Regions from separate parts of the Glaciimonas sp. Gout2 genome, predicted to be linked through region 2. Evidence: predicted binding sites of a transcription regulator. Region 2 holds the regulator's gene; each other region holds the start of a gene.

Region 1 (6,237 bases), on a different contig from region 2:
AAACCATGCTGGCAGAGGAAGTCGCTGTCGCGCTGGACATGCCGTTGTTGCAATGGCATATTAAATCGACAACGAAAGCACAGCAAGGTTTATACGAATATGATGCCGTATCACGATTGCGTGACTCCCAACTTGGTGACGAGCGGGTCAAAGATATTCACAATTACATTATTCAAGGTGTGTTGTGGCAGGCGTTTAACGCAGACCAACAAGTTGTTTTATTGATCGATGAGATAGACAAAGCCGATATTGAGTTCCCCAATGATTTGTTACGAGAACTTGATCGGATGGAGTTTTACGTCTACGAAACCCGTGAAATGGTAAAGGCCAAATTTAGACCCTTGGTCATTATTACATCGAATAATGAGAAAGAATTACCGGACGCTTTTCTGCGTCGATGTTTCTTTCATTACATTAAATTTCCCGACAAAGAAACCATGCGCGATATCGTCGACGTGCATTTTCCGCAATTGAAGAAAGATTTATTGGCGCAGGCGCTCGAAACATTCTATCAAGTGCGTGAAGTTGCCGGTCTGAAGAAAAAACCATCTACCTCAGAATTACTGGATTGGCTAAAATTATTACTGGCTGAAGATATTCCGGCCTCTGCTCTGCAAAGTAGCGACATCAAGACCATTGTCCCGCCTTTGCATGGCGCGTTACTTAAAAACGAACAGGACGTGCATTTGTTTGAGCGCTTAGTGTATATGGCGCGCAAAAACCGTTAATGTGAAACATTCTGCGAAACTCTAATGCTGATCGATTTTTTCTACACACTTAAAAACGCCAAAATTCCTGTATCAATCAAGGAGTTTTTGATTTTGCTGGAAGCATTGCAAAAGCATGTGATCACGCCATCGCTGGATAATTTTTATTATTTGGCGAGAACGACATTGGTCAAAGACGAAGCGCACTACGATAAATTCGATAAGGCATTTGGATTGTATTTCAAAGGCATTCAGGCGATTTTTGATAAAAACCCTGAGATACCTGCCGAGTGGTTGGCACAGCGCATGAAGCGGGATCTGACGCCTGAACAGTTGGCGCAGCTTGAAAAATTTGGCTACGACAAGCTCATGGATCGCATCAAAGAGCTACTTGAAGAACAAAAAGGTCGTCATGAAGGCGGAAACAAATGGATCGGCACGGGTGGCACATCGCCATTCGGCCATGGCGGCACCAATCCTGAAGGCATCCGTATGGGCGGCAGCGGCGGCAATCGCACTGCTGTAAAGGTGTGGGAAGCCCGCGCCTACAAAGACTATGATGACGAGCGTGAGCTCAATACCCGCAACATCAAAGTCGCCCTGCGTCGACTGCGTCGATTTGCCCGCGAAGGCGTGGCGGAAGAATTAGCGCTGGACGACACTATTCGGGCCACCGCAAACAATGCGGGCTATCTGGATATCAGAATGCAGGCAGAGCGAAAAAACAACATTAAAGTACTGATGTTGCTCGATGTCGGCGGCAGTATGGACGATCATATTGCTCGTACCGAGGAATTATTTTCGGCCGCTAAGACCGAATTCAAAAACATGGATTTCTTCTATTTCCATAACTGCGTCTACGACTATGTCTGGAAAAACAATCATCGTCGTCATGCGGAACGGTTCCCCACCTGGGATATTCTGCGCAAATACAAACCTGACACCAAGCTGATTTTTGTCGGTGACGCTACCATGAGTCCTTATGAAATTTTGCAACCAGGCGGCTCGGTTGAATATAATAATGACGAAGCTGGCGCCGATTGGTTGCAGCGTTTCACTAATGCCTTTCCAAAATTCATCTGGCTAAATCCTGAGCCAGAAGGTCTTTGGCAATACCGGCAATCGGTAGAAATAGTGAAGCAGTTGATGAGCAATCGCATGTTCGGACTGACTATCGATGGGTTGGAACGTGGGATGCGATTGTTAAGCAAGTGATACAAGGGTAAATAACGCTGTGTTGAACTGAAAAACTCTGCCAGCTTGCTCGCTAGCTTGTTAGCGCCAATGCACAGATGGTGCGGCGACTTTTGGTGCAACGTATTCGATTAGTCTACGTACCGATAATCACACTCTTACGTCGTCGTAAAAGCGTGCAAAAAATGGATGTTAGACTGAGAAGATGCGCTAAAATCAATGGCTAGAGAGTATGTGTCTGCCATTCTTTTACCTCCACAGTCTTACGGCTTGTGATCAGTTTTCTAAGATGCCTGAATTATCCATCTTCGCCATCGAAGAGCAAACTTTCAATTTTCTGTCACGTCCATATAATGGGGGGAAGTGCTGAAAGCTAGCGACCAAAACTGTAGATTTTGATAATTTCATCAACACCACGGTATGGTCTAACCTATTTTCTTGAATGTTTACGTATTTTGAAGACGGTGGTTGTCATGACCCCCTTTCAGAAATTTATTAAAAAACAACAAGCGGCCGCATTTTAGCTGGTTCAAACTGTTTTTGCATCGAGAAACGACCTATTCTGGAGCTGCGTCGATTTTTTCATTAGAATGCGTTCTTGTAGAGATTTCCCTCATTTTGATATTACTTGTTTTTTGTCTTAATTTACTAAAAGACAAGTATTAAAACTGCACCCCAACTGAATTGCATGGCAACTAAAAAATCTCCGATTTCCGACTACAGTGAATCATCCATCCGCGTCCTAAAGGGACTGGAGCCTGTCAAACAACGTCCCGGCATGTACACGCGGACCGAAAATCCACTCCATATCATTCAAGAAGTGATTGATAACGCCTCCGATGAGGCGCTGGGCGGCTATTGCAAAAATATTCTGGTGACGTTAAATGTCGACGGTAGCGTCAGCGTCGAAGATGATGGCCGAGGCATACCCGTTGGTATGCACCCGGAGGAAAAAGTCCCTACCGTCGAAATTGTATTCACGCGCCTGCACGCCGGCGGCAAATTCGATAAAGGTAGCGGTGGCGCTTACGCATTCTCCGGTGGCCTCCACGGTGTCGGTGTTTCCGTCACCAATGCACTTTCCACGCGACTTGAAATCACCGTCTGGCGTGAAGGCGGCGTTCATCAACTGGCGTTTGCCGGTGGCGATCTCATTGAGCAGTTAAAAACCCGGCCCCAAACACGCGACGACAAAAAAAGCGGCACACGCGTTACTGCATGGCCAGACCCAAAATATTTTGACTCGCCCGCAATCTCACAACCGGAATTGCAGCGTCTGCTGCGCTCAAAAGCGGTTTTGCTTCCGGGCGTCAAAGTCACCCTTCTCAACGCCAAAACCAATGATAGCCAAACCTGGCAGTACGACCAAGGGTTACGCGGCTATCTGATGGAGTCGTTAGCGCAATCGTCTAGCTCTGAGCCGCTAATACCGCTGTTTGAAGGCGAACAATACGCCACTGCAGAAACCGACGGATTTGCTGAAGGCGAAGGTGCGGCATGGGTCGTGGCGTGGACTGAAGATGGCGGTATCGTCCGTGAATCGTATGTCAACCTGATTCCAACCTCGGCTGGAGGAACGCATGAATCCGGTCTGCGCGAAGGGCTGTTTGGTGCAGTGAAGAATTTCGTTGACATGCACTCACTGTTACCGAAAGGTGTCAAACTGCTACCGGAGGATGTATTCGCCCGCGTATCGTTTGTTTTATCGGCCAAAGTGTTAGATCCACAATTTCAGGGGCAGATCAAAGAGCGTCTGAATTCGCGTGATGCGGTAAAGTTGATCTCGACTTATACTAAACCAGCGCTAGAATTATGGCTCAATCATCACGTCGAATACGGTAAAAAACTTGCCGAGCTCGTTATCAAGCAGGCGCAAAATCGTTTACGTTCAACCCAAAAAGTTGAAAAGAAAAAAACCTCGGGTATTGCCGTGTTACCTGGCAAACTGACAGATTGCGAATCCAGCGATATTAGTCGTAACGAGTTATTTCTGGTCGAGGGTGATTCAGCTGGCGGCTCCGCAAAAATGGGACGTGATAAAGAGTTTCAAGCGATTCTTCCTCTGCGTGGAAAAGTGCTGAACTCGTGGGAAACTGAGCGCGACCGCCTATTTGCGAATAATGAAATCCACGATATGGCGGTTGCTATCGGGATCGATCCCCATAGCAAAAATGACACAGTCGATTTCAGCACGCTCCGTTACGGAAAGATCTGCATATTGTCAGATGCGGACGTCGATGGATCACATATTCAAGTGTTGCTGCTAACGCTGTTTTTCCGCCACTTTCCACAGCTTATTGATCGTGGGCATATTTGCGTTGCACGGCCACCATTATTTCGGGTTGACGCACCCGCCCGCGGGAAAAAACCTGCACAAAAAATTTACGCATTAGACAACGGTGAACTCACTGCGATCGAAGATAAGCTGCGTAAAGATGGCGTCAAGGACGGGTCTTGGACCATTTCTCGCTTTAAAGGTTTGGGTGAGATGAACGCCGGGCAGTTGTGGGAAACCACCATGAATCCGGATACGCGTCGCTTGCTACCCATTATGCTCGGGGCGTTTGATCTGGAGGCGTCCGAAAATCGCTTTAATATGTTGATGGGCAAAGGCGAAGCCTCAGCACGTCGGGCATGGATTGAAGAGCACGGCAACGAAGCCGAGGCCGACATCTAATGAAACCTTCGGCACACATACGTCGACTGATACTTTCACTGACTTTCATGTCAGTACTGGTCACAGTCAACGCACGTGCCGATATTTATGGTTTTATCGACGAGCAAGGCGTCGGGCATTTTGCTACAGAAAAGATCACTGACCGTTACCAGTTATACATGCGAGGAAATGCGACCTTTGACTCCTCGAATTTCTTCTCCCATAAAGACCAACGAGTAGTCGGCCTGGATTCAAACTTCACAAAGACGCCGCTATATCGCTATCTATCGCAACATGCCGGTACTAAAAAATTTGAAGCGATTGTTAATCAGGCCGCAAAAGAATTTTCCCTTGAACCGGCATTGTTGAAAGCTGTCATGGCAGCGGAATCGGGGTTTAATCCAGCTGCCGTATCGCCAAAAGGCGCGGTCGGACTGATGCAAATTATGCCCGACACCGCCGAACGTTACGGCGTCATTAGTGACAAGAAAAAAACGGTACAGGAAAAGTTAAGCGATCCACGCACTAACATACGTCTCGGTGCGCGCTATTTACGTGATTTGATATTACTGTTTCCGTATAAACAGGAGCTGGTAATCGCCTCATACAATGCAGGAGAAGGTGCAGTAAGGAAATACAAAAATCAGATTCCGCCCTTCCCTGAAACGCGTAATTATGTACAAATCGTGGCGCAGTTCTACCAACTATATAGACCGGCTCAAAGTCAGCATGCCATTGTGCAAGACGACAGTAATCATTTTGCAGACTCCAGCTTGAGCGATGCTGAACACAGCAACCGGCCTCGCATCCACCTGGTCATTCCCGGACGTAGAAATATGCCTGACGGTCTGCAACCCATCATCGAATAAACCAAACGAATAAATCTCTAAAACTTCATGACTGAACAAAACGATCTGTTTGACCTGCCGCCGCCTGACGGCGAACCTAATGAATCACTAACCCTCGCAACTTTTGCAGAACGCGCCTATTTGGATTACGCCATTTCGGTCGTAAAAGGTCGTGCGTTGCCGGATGTTTCTGATGGTCAGAAACCAGTTCAGCGGCGCATCTTGTACGCCATGAATGAGCTTGGCCTGAACTCAAACGCAAAACCGCGCAAATCAGCCGCCGTAGTCGGCGACGTTCTGGGTAAATTGCATCCACATGGCGATCAATCGGTCTACGATGCGCTGGTGCGCATGGCCCAGGATTTTTCCCTGCGCTATCCGCTGATCGATGGTCAAGGCAACTTCGGCTCACGCGATGGCGATGGCGCAGCGGCGATGCGTTATACCGAAGCGCGCTTAACGCCAATTGCCAAATTGCTACTTGATGAAATTGACATGGGAACGGTTGATTTTCAACCCAACTATGACGGCTCGACCGAAGAGCCAAAACTGCTACCGGGACGATTGCCATTCGTGTTGCTCAATGGTGCGTCAGGTATCGCCGTCGGCCTGGCGACCGAAATCCCATCACATAATCTGACCGAAGTTGCCAAAGCGGCTGTCGCCCTGATTCGAAATCCGAACATGACGCATGCGGAATTAATGGAAATGATTCCGGGACCGGACTTTCCGGGCGGTGGACAAATTATCAGTTCCGCAGCCGCTATTTCGGATATGTATGAAGTCGGCCGCGGTAGCCTTAAGGTGCGTGCGTGCTGGAAAATTGAAGAGT
Region 2 (5,994 bases):
CGTCATTTTCGTAGGAAAAATGACGCGGCCATTGTGACAGCCACAGAATATAAAGACTACTTAGCGACCACGGCCACCTGAGCGATGCGGTGCTGCAGGGCGAGCTTGCGAATTGGCATTGCTGCTTCTGGCCGGACCCGTGTTTGGTTTTGCGCCAGAGGCGGGTGCTTTGCCAGCTGTGCGTTGACCTTGTGTGCGTCCGCCACCGCCACGATTGCCGTTGCCTGCGCCACCGCCACCACTACGCAATTGAATCGGCTGTGCGCGTGCATGTGGATCTGGTTCAAAACCGGCAATAATTTCTTTTGGCAATTCGCGTTTGATCAGCTTTTCAATGTCTTTCAACATTTGATGTTCATCCACGCATACCAATGATACGGCTTCGCCAGTGGCGCCAGCACGACCGGTGCGACCGATGCGATGGACGTAATCTTCGGGAACATTTGGTAGATCATAATTAACCACGTGCGGCAGTTGATCGATATCAATTCCACGTGCTGCAATGTCGGTAGCGACCAACACCTGCAAACTACCGTCTTTAAATTCGGCGAGTGCTTTGGTGCGTGCAGATTGGCTTTTGTTGCCATGAATTGCCATACCGCTGATGCCGTCTTTACCAAGTTGTTCGACCAGTTTGTTTGCGCCATGTTTAGTGCGGGTAAACACTAGCACTTGGCGCCAAGAATGAGCCTTAATCAGATGTGCTAGTAACGGATGTTTTTTATCGCGATCAACTGGATGTATTTTTTGCTGGATGACCTCGACAGTGGAGTTGCGGCGGGCAACTTCAATCATCGCTGGTGAGTTCAACAAGTTATCAGCCAATATCTTGATGTCGTCCGAGAAGGTCGCGGAGAACAATAAGTTTTGACGTTTCTTCGGTAGCACGGCAAGAATTTTTTTAATGTCGCGGATGAAACCCATATCGAGCATACGATCGGCTTCGTCCAAGATCAAAATTTCAACATGCGTCAGATTAACCGTACCTTGTTGCATGTGGTCGAGTAATCGGCCTGGTGTGCACACCAGGATATCAACGCCATGTTTCAAAATTTTGATTTGCGGATTAATGCCAACACCGCCAAAAATAACCGCTGAAGTTAACGGCAAATATTTACCGTATAAACGCACGCTTTCTTCGACTTGTGCCGCGAGTTCGCGAGTCGGCGTCAAAATCAGTGCGCGAATTGGACGATGGGAACCAGTCGGGTTTGTTGGCGAAGTAGCCAGGCGGTGCAGGACGGGCAAGGTGAAGCCAGCGGTTTTTCCGGTGCCGGTTTGGGCGCCCGCAAGCAAATCTCCGCCAGCTAGCACGGCAGGAATTGCTTGCGCTTGAATTGGAGTAGGCGTTGTGTAGCCGTGCTCGGTAACAGCGCGAACGATGGCATCGGACAAGCCGAGTTCAGAAAATAACATGGAAGCTCAATAGAAGAATATCGGCCTGTCGCCGCTCGGGCGCCAGTCGCAGGCAAACGGGATTAATGAATTCAGGAACTAGCAAGCAATTGTTGAGACAGCTAAAAAGCCCTCTGAACTAAACTTTTCTCGCTCCCTTACGGCGACACTTGACTGGTGAATGGCCGCATAAGGCAGAAGTATAACAGCGAACAACAACAAACCGCGCGTTTGCGCGGCATCGTTCGAAATTTTTGGATTTCTCTCTCAGTCATTAAAAGTGTAGCGAAATTTTTATCGTTAGTGTTTTTCAATAGTGATTGAATTGCCATCGACCTTCATCGCATCGCACGGTGATTGGCAGCTAAATATCACAAAACATTTGGCGCTTTTGATGTGAAAACGGCATCATATAAAAACATATGATGCCGTCAGAGGCGTCGATCATTTGAGTCGATCAGTTGGTTCAAATCACGCCACTTTAGTGATATCCCTGAACCTATTCCCTTGTGACATTCTGGCCTCATCTTTAGGATAGGATGCCATTCAGTTTTTTTCTACTTTTTTGCGTATGGCGATAATAAACTAACCAATTGTGCGAATATTTTAGGGTTGCCAGCCAATACGTCGCCTTTGTAGAGGTAATCAGAATCCCCAACAAAGTTACCGACGATACCGCCAGATTCCGTAATCAGCAAAGTACCAGCCGCGATGTCCCACGGTTTTAAACCTTTTTCAAAAAAACCATCCAGGCGACCCGCTGCAACGTATGCCAGATCGAGCGCAGCCGAGCCGGGGCGGCGCAGACCAGCGCAGTTTTGTGTCATTACGCGGAACATTTTCATGTACTCGTCCATGACCGGCCCTTCGGTCTCGCGGAAAGGAAAGCCGGTTCCAATCAAGCCATCTGCAATGCGAGTGCGTTTGCTGACACGGATACGTTTTTCATTTAAGTAAGCGCCAGCGCCCTTGCTAGCGGTAAATAAATCATTACGAGTTGGGTCATAGATGACGGCTTGGGTAATTTGTCCACGATGCTGTAACGCAATCGACACGCAGTATTGTGGAAAGCCATGGATGAAGTTGGTAGTGCCATCGATTGGATCGATAATCCAGACGTTTTCGTTTTCGTCATGTAGATTGTCGGACGCACCGGACTCTTCGGCCAATATGGCGTGGTCTGGATAGGCGTTCTTCAAAATGTCAATAATTGCCGCTTCGGCATTTTTATCAACTTCAGTGACAAAATCGTTATGTGCTTTTTTTTCTACCTGAAGCAGGTCGAGATCGAAGGAGGCGCGCGAAATGACTGCGGCACCACGACGGGCGGCCTTGATGGCCGTATTGAGCATAGGATGCATATCTGGATTCGGTTCCGTTAAAATGGCGGCACTGTGCCTAATGGGAACAGAACCAACCTATATTATTAATAATGAGCGATGCAGGCCGTCTTGACGGTAACAAGGGCCTGACGGGCTATGCGGAATCGGCTGAAAAATGATCTGGTCAGGTCATGTTTCATCAGTTTCTCGACCAATAGCTGGCTATCGGTGCTGCGAATCTGGCAAAATCTGTCCTCGTTCAGTGCATTTTTCACTTTGATCCGGTCAGACCGACAGGCTCCCGGCTAATACTCCAAGACACTAAACATCAGCGTTTCCTGAAAATTAACCTGCGAATGACGCTATTTTAAATGAACCTGACAAAAACCAACACGTCTCTTTTCAATCGCCTACGCTTTGTACTGGTTGATACCAGTAGTCCCGGCAATGTTGGCGCAGCTGCACGTGCTATTAAAACAATGGGATTTTCCGAGCTGGTCCTGGTGAATCCCCGCTATCCGGACGTTTTACAGCGTGATGAGGCAATTGCATTAGCAAGCGGTGCGCAAGATATTCTATCGTCAGCCAGAATCGTCGAGACTGTCGAACAGGCCTTGATCGGGTGCAATTATGCAGCTGCGCTAAGTGCGCGCCTCCGCGAGTTTTCTCCACCTGTGATGGCACCAAGAGCGGTGGCGGCGCAACTAGCGACAGATAAAACCCTGACTGGGGCAATATTATTTGGAAGCGAGCGCTATGGTTTGCCGAATGAAATCGTCGAGAAATGTAATGTATTAATTAACATTCCGGCGAATCCCGATTATTCCTCCTTAAATTTATCGCAAGCGGTGCAAGTATTAGCTTATGAGTTTCGGGTCGCGGCTAGCGCTGAACAACCGCCTGGCGAGAGTGAGTCAAGTGACGAGATCGGATTTCACGGCGATACCGCTAATCTGATTGAGATTGAAGGTATGTTTGCCCATTTGGAAAAAGCACTGATTGAAATCGATTTTCTCGATCCGGCACATCCGAAAAAATTGATGCCACGCCTGAAGCGTTTGTTTGCACGCGCAGGGTTGGAAACTGAAGAGGTGAATATTTTGCGCGGTATCGCTAATCAGATTTTGACTAAGCGGCGGCGTCTTGATTGATGGAGAAATTTTTTCCGGGTGTTAAAAATTATTGCTTCAAAAGTAATTAAGGAATTTTTGAGTAGTTTTGATTAACGCTAAGAGATGCCGCTTTTCATCCTGAGAGGGGCTTTCAAATGCGCTATTTAGGTTAATTAGCTTACGTCTTCATTAAAAAGTGCGCCTTGATACGCTTGCAATTATCAGCTCTGATCGAGCCGATAATTGCATTTTTAAGGATTAGCCCCAGTTCCGCATTAATCCCACCACTAAGCCTTCTAACGCAAAGTCATCTTGATCTTCGCTGACAATGATCGGTTCAAATTCTGGATTTTCTGGTAGTAGTTGTATCGAAGAGCCAGTTTTTTTGTATCGCTTGACGGTGACGTCATCGCCCAGTCGTGCTACGACTATTTGACCGTTTCTCGCTGATTCCGTTTTTTTGACAGCTAGTAGATCCCCATCAAGAATACCGGCATCACGCATAGACATGCCGCGTACCTTCAGCAAGTAATCCGGTTTATCGCTAAAAAAGGTAGGATCAATGTTGTATCGTGCCTGAACGTGTTCCTGTGCCAGGATTGGTGATCCGGCAGCCACGCGTCCCACCAATGGAAGATTGAGTTGCATTAATGCAGGATGGGGTAAGGTAAATTGCTGCCCGATGTCATCATTATTGCGCTTACTAGTCGGGCTAGGGCCTTTTGCAAGAAGCCGTATTCCGCGAGACGTCCCCGGCGAAATTTCGATGGCGCCTTTGCGTGCAAGCGCCTGCAAATGCTCTTCAGCTGCATTGGCTGAGCGAAATCCTAACTCGGATGCGATTTCAGCGCGAGTCGGAGGGAAACCCGTGTTCTCAATAGCATCCCTGATGAGATCAAGTATTTGTTGTTGGCGTGCAGTTAATTTGATCATATTGATAGCGGTTGTCGAATAAGGGCTGGTGCGAGAATATGGCGTTCATGCTGCGATTTATGCCACCGGCGAACTGTGTATATAAACAGTCTGTATTTTTGTACAGTATTCAGTTGAATGCAAGTAAATTTGACAATCTATTTGTCTGTATGACGATCATGTGTATTGAGCATTGAGTTTTGAAGGATTTCACTGTATAGTTATCGACTTTCCTCTTCCCACACTCGTCTTGACGCCGGGGTGGGCTATTTTCAACAGTCCAAAAAGGAGCTTACATGCGTCATTATGAAATCGTGTTTATCGTCCATCCGGATCAAAGCGAGCAAGTGCCTGCAATGATCGAACGCTATAAGGGTATTGTCACTACACGTGGCGGTATCGTTCATCGCGTTGAAGATTGGGGTCGCCGTCAATTGGCTTACCTGATCCAAAAATTGGCAAAAGCACACTATGTTTGCTTGAACATCGAATGCGACAGCGAAACACTGACCGAAATCGAAACTGGCTTTAAGTTCAATGATGCTGTTTTGCGTCACCTGACGGTCAAGCTGAAAAAAGCTGAAACTGGCCCATCGCCAATGATGAAGGCTGTGCAAAAGGAAGATGCTGCTAAAAGCCATCGTACTGAAGCACCAGCTGCGCCAGCATCAGCCCCGGCAGCCGCCTAATTTTGCCGATTAACTTGCATTCATTGCGTCACCATTTTCCAAATAGACCGGAGTGAATCAACTCAACAACGCGCTTCAATTGGTTGCCGAAATCGCAGAGCGCGAAGTATTGCGTTATACGCCAGCGGGTATCCCGATCGTTTCAGCAATATTGCTGAGTCGTTCGTCACCACATGAAGCGGGTATCCAACGTCAGGTTGAGTTCGAAATTGCCGCTCTTGCCATAGGCGAGATATCGGGGCGATTCAATCAGACGGTATTGGGTGGTCAGTACTGGTTCACAGGATTTTTGGCACGCAAGAGTCGCAACGGTAAAAGTCTGGTATTTCACATCACTGAATTTGCTGCAGCTGAAACTGCGGCCTAATTATTTATACAGGAGCCTCAAATGGCATTCGGTAAAAAGTTCGATAAAAGCAAACTGAAAAACAAGCGTCAACAACAAAACCCGCTGTTCAAGCGTAAAAAGTTTTGTCGTTTCACAGCAGCACACGTTGCTAGCGTTGATTACAAAGACGTCGATACGTTGAAAGATTTTGTTCAGGAAAATGGCAAAATTATGCC
Region 3 (6,237 bases), on a different contig from region 2:
AAGCGCCCAAGATTCTGGTACCGCTTTCGATTTACGTTGCATCATCCGTGAAGAAATGATTTCCTTCATCGCCGCTCATTATCCACAGGCATTACCGCGCCTACGCACCGCACTTGATCCGATTGAAGTGAAATCGTCTGGCCGAAACAACACCGATCCGCTTGATACGATCATTGATGGGCCGCCACAGCAACAAAGCGATCAAATTGCACCCATTCGCTAGTCAACAAAAGCCATCGATTCAATAGCCTGGAAGACAGATCCCTTGTAAATGAGAAACCACGGTAATAGTAGCGTGGGCTAAATATAGAAAGTGGGTGCCATGGAAAGTCGGAAGATTAAACGCTCTTATGATGACCGGGATTGTTGCAGCAAATCCCATTCTGATTATCGTCGTTCCATGATGACTTAAGAATCAGGCTACAAAAATTGATGCGTTTATAAGTGGGATCTTTAAGTGCCAGTACATCGGCCTTGATATTGCCGAAAGTTGTCTCCGGTTTATGACGGGTACCTTTAGCAAAAGCATCAATAATATTATCTTTAAAATGCAGACCACGCGGATGCGCTTGCACAATCTGGTTTCGCTGCGCATCGGTAAAATCGCTATAGGCAAAACCCAGCACATCCATTTCGACACCCGCCGTGACCAGTGCCACAACAGGTTTCTTGTATTGTGCAATTCCCGGCGTAGTATGCAATGCGATGGCGTCCCACACCTGCTCAATATCAGCCTCGCCAATACCGTATCCCTTTAAAAAATCACGTGCGGCGTTTGCGCCATCCACTTCGAAGCGGTCATGTTTGCTACTATATGTCTCGATGAGCCCCATATCATGGAACATGGCGCCGATGTAAAGCAGTTCTGGATCGTACTTCAGCTTTTTGCGCTCTCCAGTCAATGCGCCAAATAAAAATACCCGAGTCGAATGATGAAACAATAAATCCGTTTCAGTGTCTCGAACCAGTTGCGTTGCGTCCCGCGCCATCCGGCTATCAGGAACGTGGATACCGGCGATAAAATTACTCATAAAATTCTCCAGATCGCACTGCGCTGATCAAGGCAGCGACAATGCGTTGTTCAAATAAAAAGTGGCCGACAATCATCACAACAGATACAAAAGACACCATAGTCGTGACAATTACACGCGATCAAATGTGGCAGAAGACGGCCATTCCTTGCGCGCCTGACTCTCTTAATGCTAGCGTGCAATGCAGTTCACTTTAATGGGAAGAATGCTTCGGTACAATGCGGAGCATGCGTTGAACACAGCCAACCGCACGCCTTATCCAGCCATCACCGATACTATGATTTCATGTAGTATTTCGTTCGGTAGCCAAAAAACTTTCGGACGTGGCGTGGCGTCCCCACCGACAATCAGCTACAAAATGATCTGAAAGTGCGATATTTCGCGACGCCGCCGCTCTACGTCCGACCGGCTATTTGACTCACTCAAGGGTATCTTCGATGCGAACTATTGCCATTGCGATTTTTTCTGGTGTTCAAGCGCTTGATGTTGCCGGACCGCTCGATGTTTTTGTTGAGGCAAATAATTTCGTTTCTCCCGGTAACGGCTATGCGATAACATTAGTAAGCGCAACCAAGGATGCCGTGCGCGCTTCGAACGGCATGCGTTTGCTTGCGGATGTAACGTTTGCCGAAGCCAACGGCCCCTATAACACCGCGTTAGTAGCAGGTGGACCCAAGCTACCAATTGACGCACCAGATTCGCAGCTAATCGCATGGTTAATTAATGTCGCTTCACGCTGCGAACGCTTTGGATCGATATGCACGGGTGCCTTTGCACTTGGCCACGCAGGGCTGATCAATGATCGCCATGTCACGACACACTGGCAAAATGCACCGCAATTAGCGCAACAATTTCCGCGTGCGCGGGTTCAACTTGATCGTATATACATTCGCGATGGAAATCTGCTAACCTCCGCTGGTGTGACGGCAGGGATTGATGGTGCGCTGGCATTAGTAGCAGAAGATCACGGTCCAAAGATCGCACTTGCGGTAGCAAAGCGCCTGGTCGTGTTTGCTCAGCGTCGGGGTGGTCAATCTCAGTTTAGTCCTTTCCTCGTTGCTCCCACAGACGATACATCGCCAGTCGCCAAGGTACAAATCTATGTGATGGAGCATATTAGAGAACGCTTTACGGTCGAAAAACTCGCCGAAGTGGCTGGTATGAGCACACGTCATTTTGCGCGTATGTTTTTGCAATTGACAAGCGTGACACCACATGAGTTTGTCGAACGCGCACGCGTAGATACGGCCCGCTATTTTCTTGAAAGTACCGATGACGCGCTGAAGGCGGTCGCATACGATTGTGGTTTTGGCAATGCTGATCGCATGCGCATTGTATTTAACAAGCGCCTCGGCGTAGCACCTCATGCATATCGGGCGAATTTTAGAAAGAATAGTCCTGATTAAGTGAATGGTTCGTAGACATCAAAGCAAATGCGACTGTCACTTTCTTACGCACTGCCTTGATACTTCAATCTTTGTTATCTGACGACTGACATCACTTCGCAGTCATGCAGATTCCGCCATCTAGACGAATGACTTCGCCGTTAAGATAAGCGTTTTCGACAATTGTGTTTACCAACCCGGCAAATTCTGCCGGCTTACCCATACGCGCTGCAAACGGTACTGTCTTACCCAGCGCATCTTGCACTTCGGTTGGCATACCCAACAACATCGGCGTTTCCATAATGCGAGGCGCAATAGCCATCACCCGAATACCAAAACGTGCCAATTCACAAGCCACGCAGCAGAAGACACCACTATCAAGGAGATAACGTTTCATTTACCCCCTTCAGCCACCATCAAAAATTCACGGCAATAATTACCTAGCCGACAAGTCTATCAGAAATGGCAACTGCATTCTCATTGGGTTTGCATGAAAGTCAAGCTGTAAAACATTCCAGTTTCCGATGCTAGGCTTGAGCAGCAAGCTTAGGCGTGGTTCATAGCTACTCCAAAAAATTAAGTGAATCGACAAAATTTTTCTTAAGTTTAAGTTTCAGGCATTCAAGATTAATTTCTTAAGCGAGGAGTGAAGAATGACCACAACTTCCATAATAATTGCTCAACTTTCTGATTTTACAGTTGTCATGCCTCATGCCACTTATGATCAGGATGATATCTTATGTTGGCTGGCGGCTGCCCATGCGCGCGTGGAGACTCTACGGACACCGAAGGAAAATGGAGAAATTAAAGAATCATGGGATCAACTTAATTCTAAAATGCGCAAGAGTTTTGAGCTCTTCGGTTGTAAAAAATCGCGGATTTCCACTCGCTCTTTTGATGTCCTCGATGTAGGAAATATTAAGTGGGATGAATTGCGCTTATACAACTTGAATTTGCCTCAGGGAGATATTCCTACAACTTCCCTTTATGGAAAAGACATGGGGCAAAGAACGAAATTTTTCCGAGAAAGATCGCGCTCTCTTTTTCATAGATTTTTCCCTCAAGAGTCTCATCCACCTGAACATATTATTCATGTGAGTTGTACCGGCTACTTTTCACCGAGTCCGGCTCAAAGTCTCGTAAATCTTAATAGATGGATGAAAAAAACAAATGTCACCCATGCCTATCATATGGGTTGTTATGCTTCCATTCCCAGTATTCGCCTCGCCGAAGGGTTGCTATCGGCATTGCAAAAAAAGAAAAATTCCCCATCAGCGGGCGTTAATACGATCGACATTGTTCATACAGAAATGTGCAGTCTCCATGTCAATCTTACTGATCACTCACCAGAGCAAATAGTGATTCAAAGCCTTTTTGCGGATGGCCATATAAAATATTCTTTGCAGCCATTTGATGCTGAATCGAAGAATACTTTGGCACTCATCGTGATCAAGGAAGAAATCATTGAAGACACAGAAGAACTGATGACATGGTCACCTGATAGTTGGGGGATGACAATGACGCTTTCCAGAGAGGTTCCTAAAAAAATAGCCAAGCATGTTTTGACTTTTGTTTCTGAAATGCTTAGTGAGGCTCAGCTTCCCATAAAAGAAATTTTTCAAAATGGTATTTTTGCCATTCATCCTGGAGGTCCAAAAATAATTGATTCGGTTCAGTCTTTGCTCGGATTAAGGGAAGATCAGGTTCAACATAGCCAAGAAATTCTTTTTTCTCGCGGGAATATGTCTTCGGCGACTCTTCCCCACATTTGGAAAAATTTAGTAGAGGATGCAACTATATCTAGCGGGAAAATCATTGTTTCCCTCGCCTTTGGCCCAGGTTTGACAATATTTGGTTCTGTGATGAGAAAATCCTGATTTGCCGGAATAGCGTTCTGGCGCAGACTCCCACGAAATGTTGGCGTCTGGTTTCAATTTTTCCAGGCGATGATGAAGACTGCCATAACTGACATTTTGCTAAAACTGCTCCCTTGATTTTTTTAAGCAGCCTCTTTTGGAATAAAGACCATCATGCCGGCTCGATCTCGCCTATTTTTTGTGAACTGCAAAGACATGGAAGGCTTCTCGGCAGGCTATTTAAAATCCCAAACGGCTGTGGATCGAACAGAGTCGCCCAATTTGGAAAATCCGTAGACTGCCGCTTTTGAGAAAATAAATTCAGAAACGCGTAAAAGCTGTCTTTTAACCTGATCAGGAAAATCTATGGATATCTCAAAGCGGAGCTACCAAAAAGAATTGCTCGACGGTGACGGGATTGCCTTTAAAGATATTGAAAAGACTATGCAGGAACTGGATTTCATCAATACGTGGCTCGGCGGTCACGCTATCAGCCTATCCGGGCTTAAGCAATTATTAAACAACAGAAAACGGGTGACTATTTGCGAGATCGGCTGTGGTGGCGGTGACAACCTGAGGGTACTCAGCAAGTACTGCAAGCAGCGGCAGATTGAGGTGAGCGTAACCGGTATTGATAGTAATGCGTATTGTATAGAAGTAGCCCGGGGGAAATGGCAGGGAGAAAATGCAAAGTGGATACACTCGGATTACCAAGATGTTCTTTTCGGTGAAGAAAAGCCGGATATCATTTTTTCTTCTTTGTTCTGCCACCACTTTACGGATGAGGACTTGGTGTTCATGTTAGGGTGGATGAGAGGAAAAGCAAGAGTCGGCTGGTATATCAACGATTTGCACCGACACCGTATAGCGTATTACGCCATACGGTGGTTGACCGGATGGTTGTCAAGCTCTTATCTGGTAAAAAATGATGCCCCGGTATCCGTCCTGCGGGGTTTTACGCAAAGGGATTGGGAGAAAATACTGCTTGAGGCTGGCGCCGATCCTTACACCCTACAATGGAAATGGGCGTTCCGGTGGTTGATAGTGAGCAGGACAGAAAATGAACGTTGAACGTTCTGAGTCGAACAATGCCAATCCATATGATGTAGCCATCGCGGGCGGAGGGCTGGCCGGCCTGGCTCTTTCTATTCAATTGGTCAGAGAGGGCTATTCCGTGGCTCTTTTCGAAAAAGAAACCTATCCTTTTCATAAGGTCTGTGGGGAATATATCTCCATGGAGAGCTGGGAGTTTCTGGAAGAGTTAGGGCAGCCTCTCAATGACTGGAACCTGCCTATCATTCGGAAGGTATTGATCTCGGCACCCAATGGGGCCTCGATCGAGCAGGAATTGCCGCTTGGGGGCTTTGGCATAAGCAGACATAAAATAGATGCGGCGTTGGCTGTCTTCGCACAGACCAGCGGGGTGGTTTTATATGAGGCCACCAAGGTGATGGATATTGCCTTTGAAAAGTCTTTATTCCATATTCAGACCTCTGCAGGAAATTTCCAGGCAAAGGTTATCTGCGGAACGTTTGGGAAGCGCAGCAATCTCGATGTAAAGTGGAAACGAGCTTTCACTCTGAAAAAATCGACGAAACTGAATAATTATATTGGCGTGAAATACCATGTGCGAGCGAATCTCAATGCGGACGTAATTGCCCTGCATAATTTTAAGGATGGGTATTGCGGCATTTCGAAAATAGAGGATGACCGTTATTGTCTCTGCTACATGACCACGGCTGAAAATTTGCACTTGAGTGGCAACTCAATTCCGCTCATGGAAAAGAATATCTTGCAAAAGAACCCTTTTTTAAAAAAGGTATTTTCTTCAATGGAGGATTGTTATGAGCGGCCTCTTACTATTTCCCAGATCAGTTTTGAGAAAAAAAACCAGGCAGAAAATCATATATTGTTCATAGGTGATGCCGCTGGCATGATTTCTCCGTTATGTGGCAATGGGATGAG

Evidence for each region. The regulator LexA, encoded in region 2, represses DNA repair genes until DNA is damaged. The targets are predictions, from matches to a motif close to ACTGTATNNNNATACAGT.
Region 1: QN379_RS22090 (DNA topoisomerase IV subunit B) is a predicted target of LexA. The motif match lies at 2,435-2,452, and genes of this name have one in related genera.
Region 3: QN379_RS06015 (3-oxoacyl-[acyl-carrier-protein] synthase III C-terminal domain-containing protein) is a predicted target of LexA. The motif match lies at 2,918-2,935, and genes of this name have one in related genera.

Annotation. Positions count from the first base shown of each region.
Region 1 is NZ_JASJXA010000067.1:64-6,300, forward strand. Features, by position in the region: partial or broken gene QN379_RS22080 (MoxR family ATPase) at 1-728, shown strand, start outside; gene QN379_RS22085 (vWA domain-containing protein) at 753-1,922, shown strand; gene QN379_RS22090 (DNA topoisomerase IV subunit B) at 2,590-4,578, shown strand; gene QN379_RS22095 (lytic transglycosylase domain-containing protein) at 4,578-5,426, shown strand; gene parC (DNA topoisomerase IV subunit A) at 5,454-6,237, shown strand, end outside.
Region 2 is NZ_JASJXA010000081.1:411-6,404, reverse strand. Features, by position in the region: gene QN379_RS22725 (DEAD/DEAH box helicase) at 61-1,416, opposite strand; gene QN379_RS22720 (inositol monophosphatase family protein) at 1,953-2,756, opposite strand; gene QN379_RS22715 (RNA methyltransferase) at 3,089-3,868, shown strand; gene lexA (transcriptional repressor LexA) at 4,088-4,762, opposite strand; gene rpsF (30S ribosomal protein S6) at 5,038-5,430, shown strand; gene priB (primosomal replication protein N) at 5,483-5,797, shown strand; gene rpsR (30S ribosomal protein S18) at 5,819-5,994, shown strand, end outside.
Region 3 is NZ_JASJXA010000005.1:147,201-153,437, reverse strand. Features, by position in the region: gene QN379_RS06035 (mechanosensitive ion channel family protein) at 1-223, shown strand, start outside; gene QN379_RS06030 (HD domain-containing protein) at 339-1,031, opposite strand; gene QN379_RS06025 (GlxA family transcriptional regulator) at 1,469-2,437, shown strand; partial or broken gene QN379_RS06020 (SDR family oxidoreductase) at 2,529-2,774, opposite strand; gene QN379_RS06015 (3-oxoacyl-[acyl-carrier-protein] synthase III C-terminal domain-containing protein) at 3,070-4,293, shown strand; gene QN379_RS06010 (methyltransferase domain-containing protein) at 4,639-5,343, shown strand; gene QN379_RS06005 (NAD(P)/FAD-dependent oxidoreductase) at 5,333-6,237, shown strand, end outside.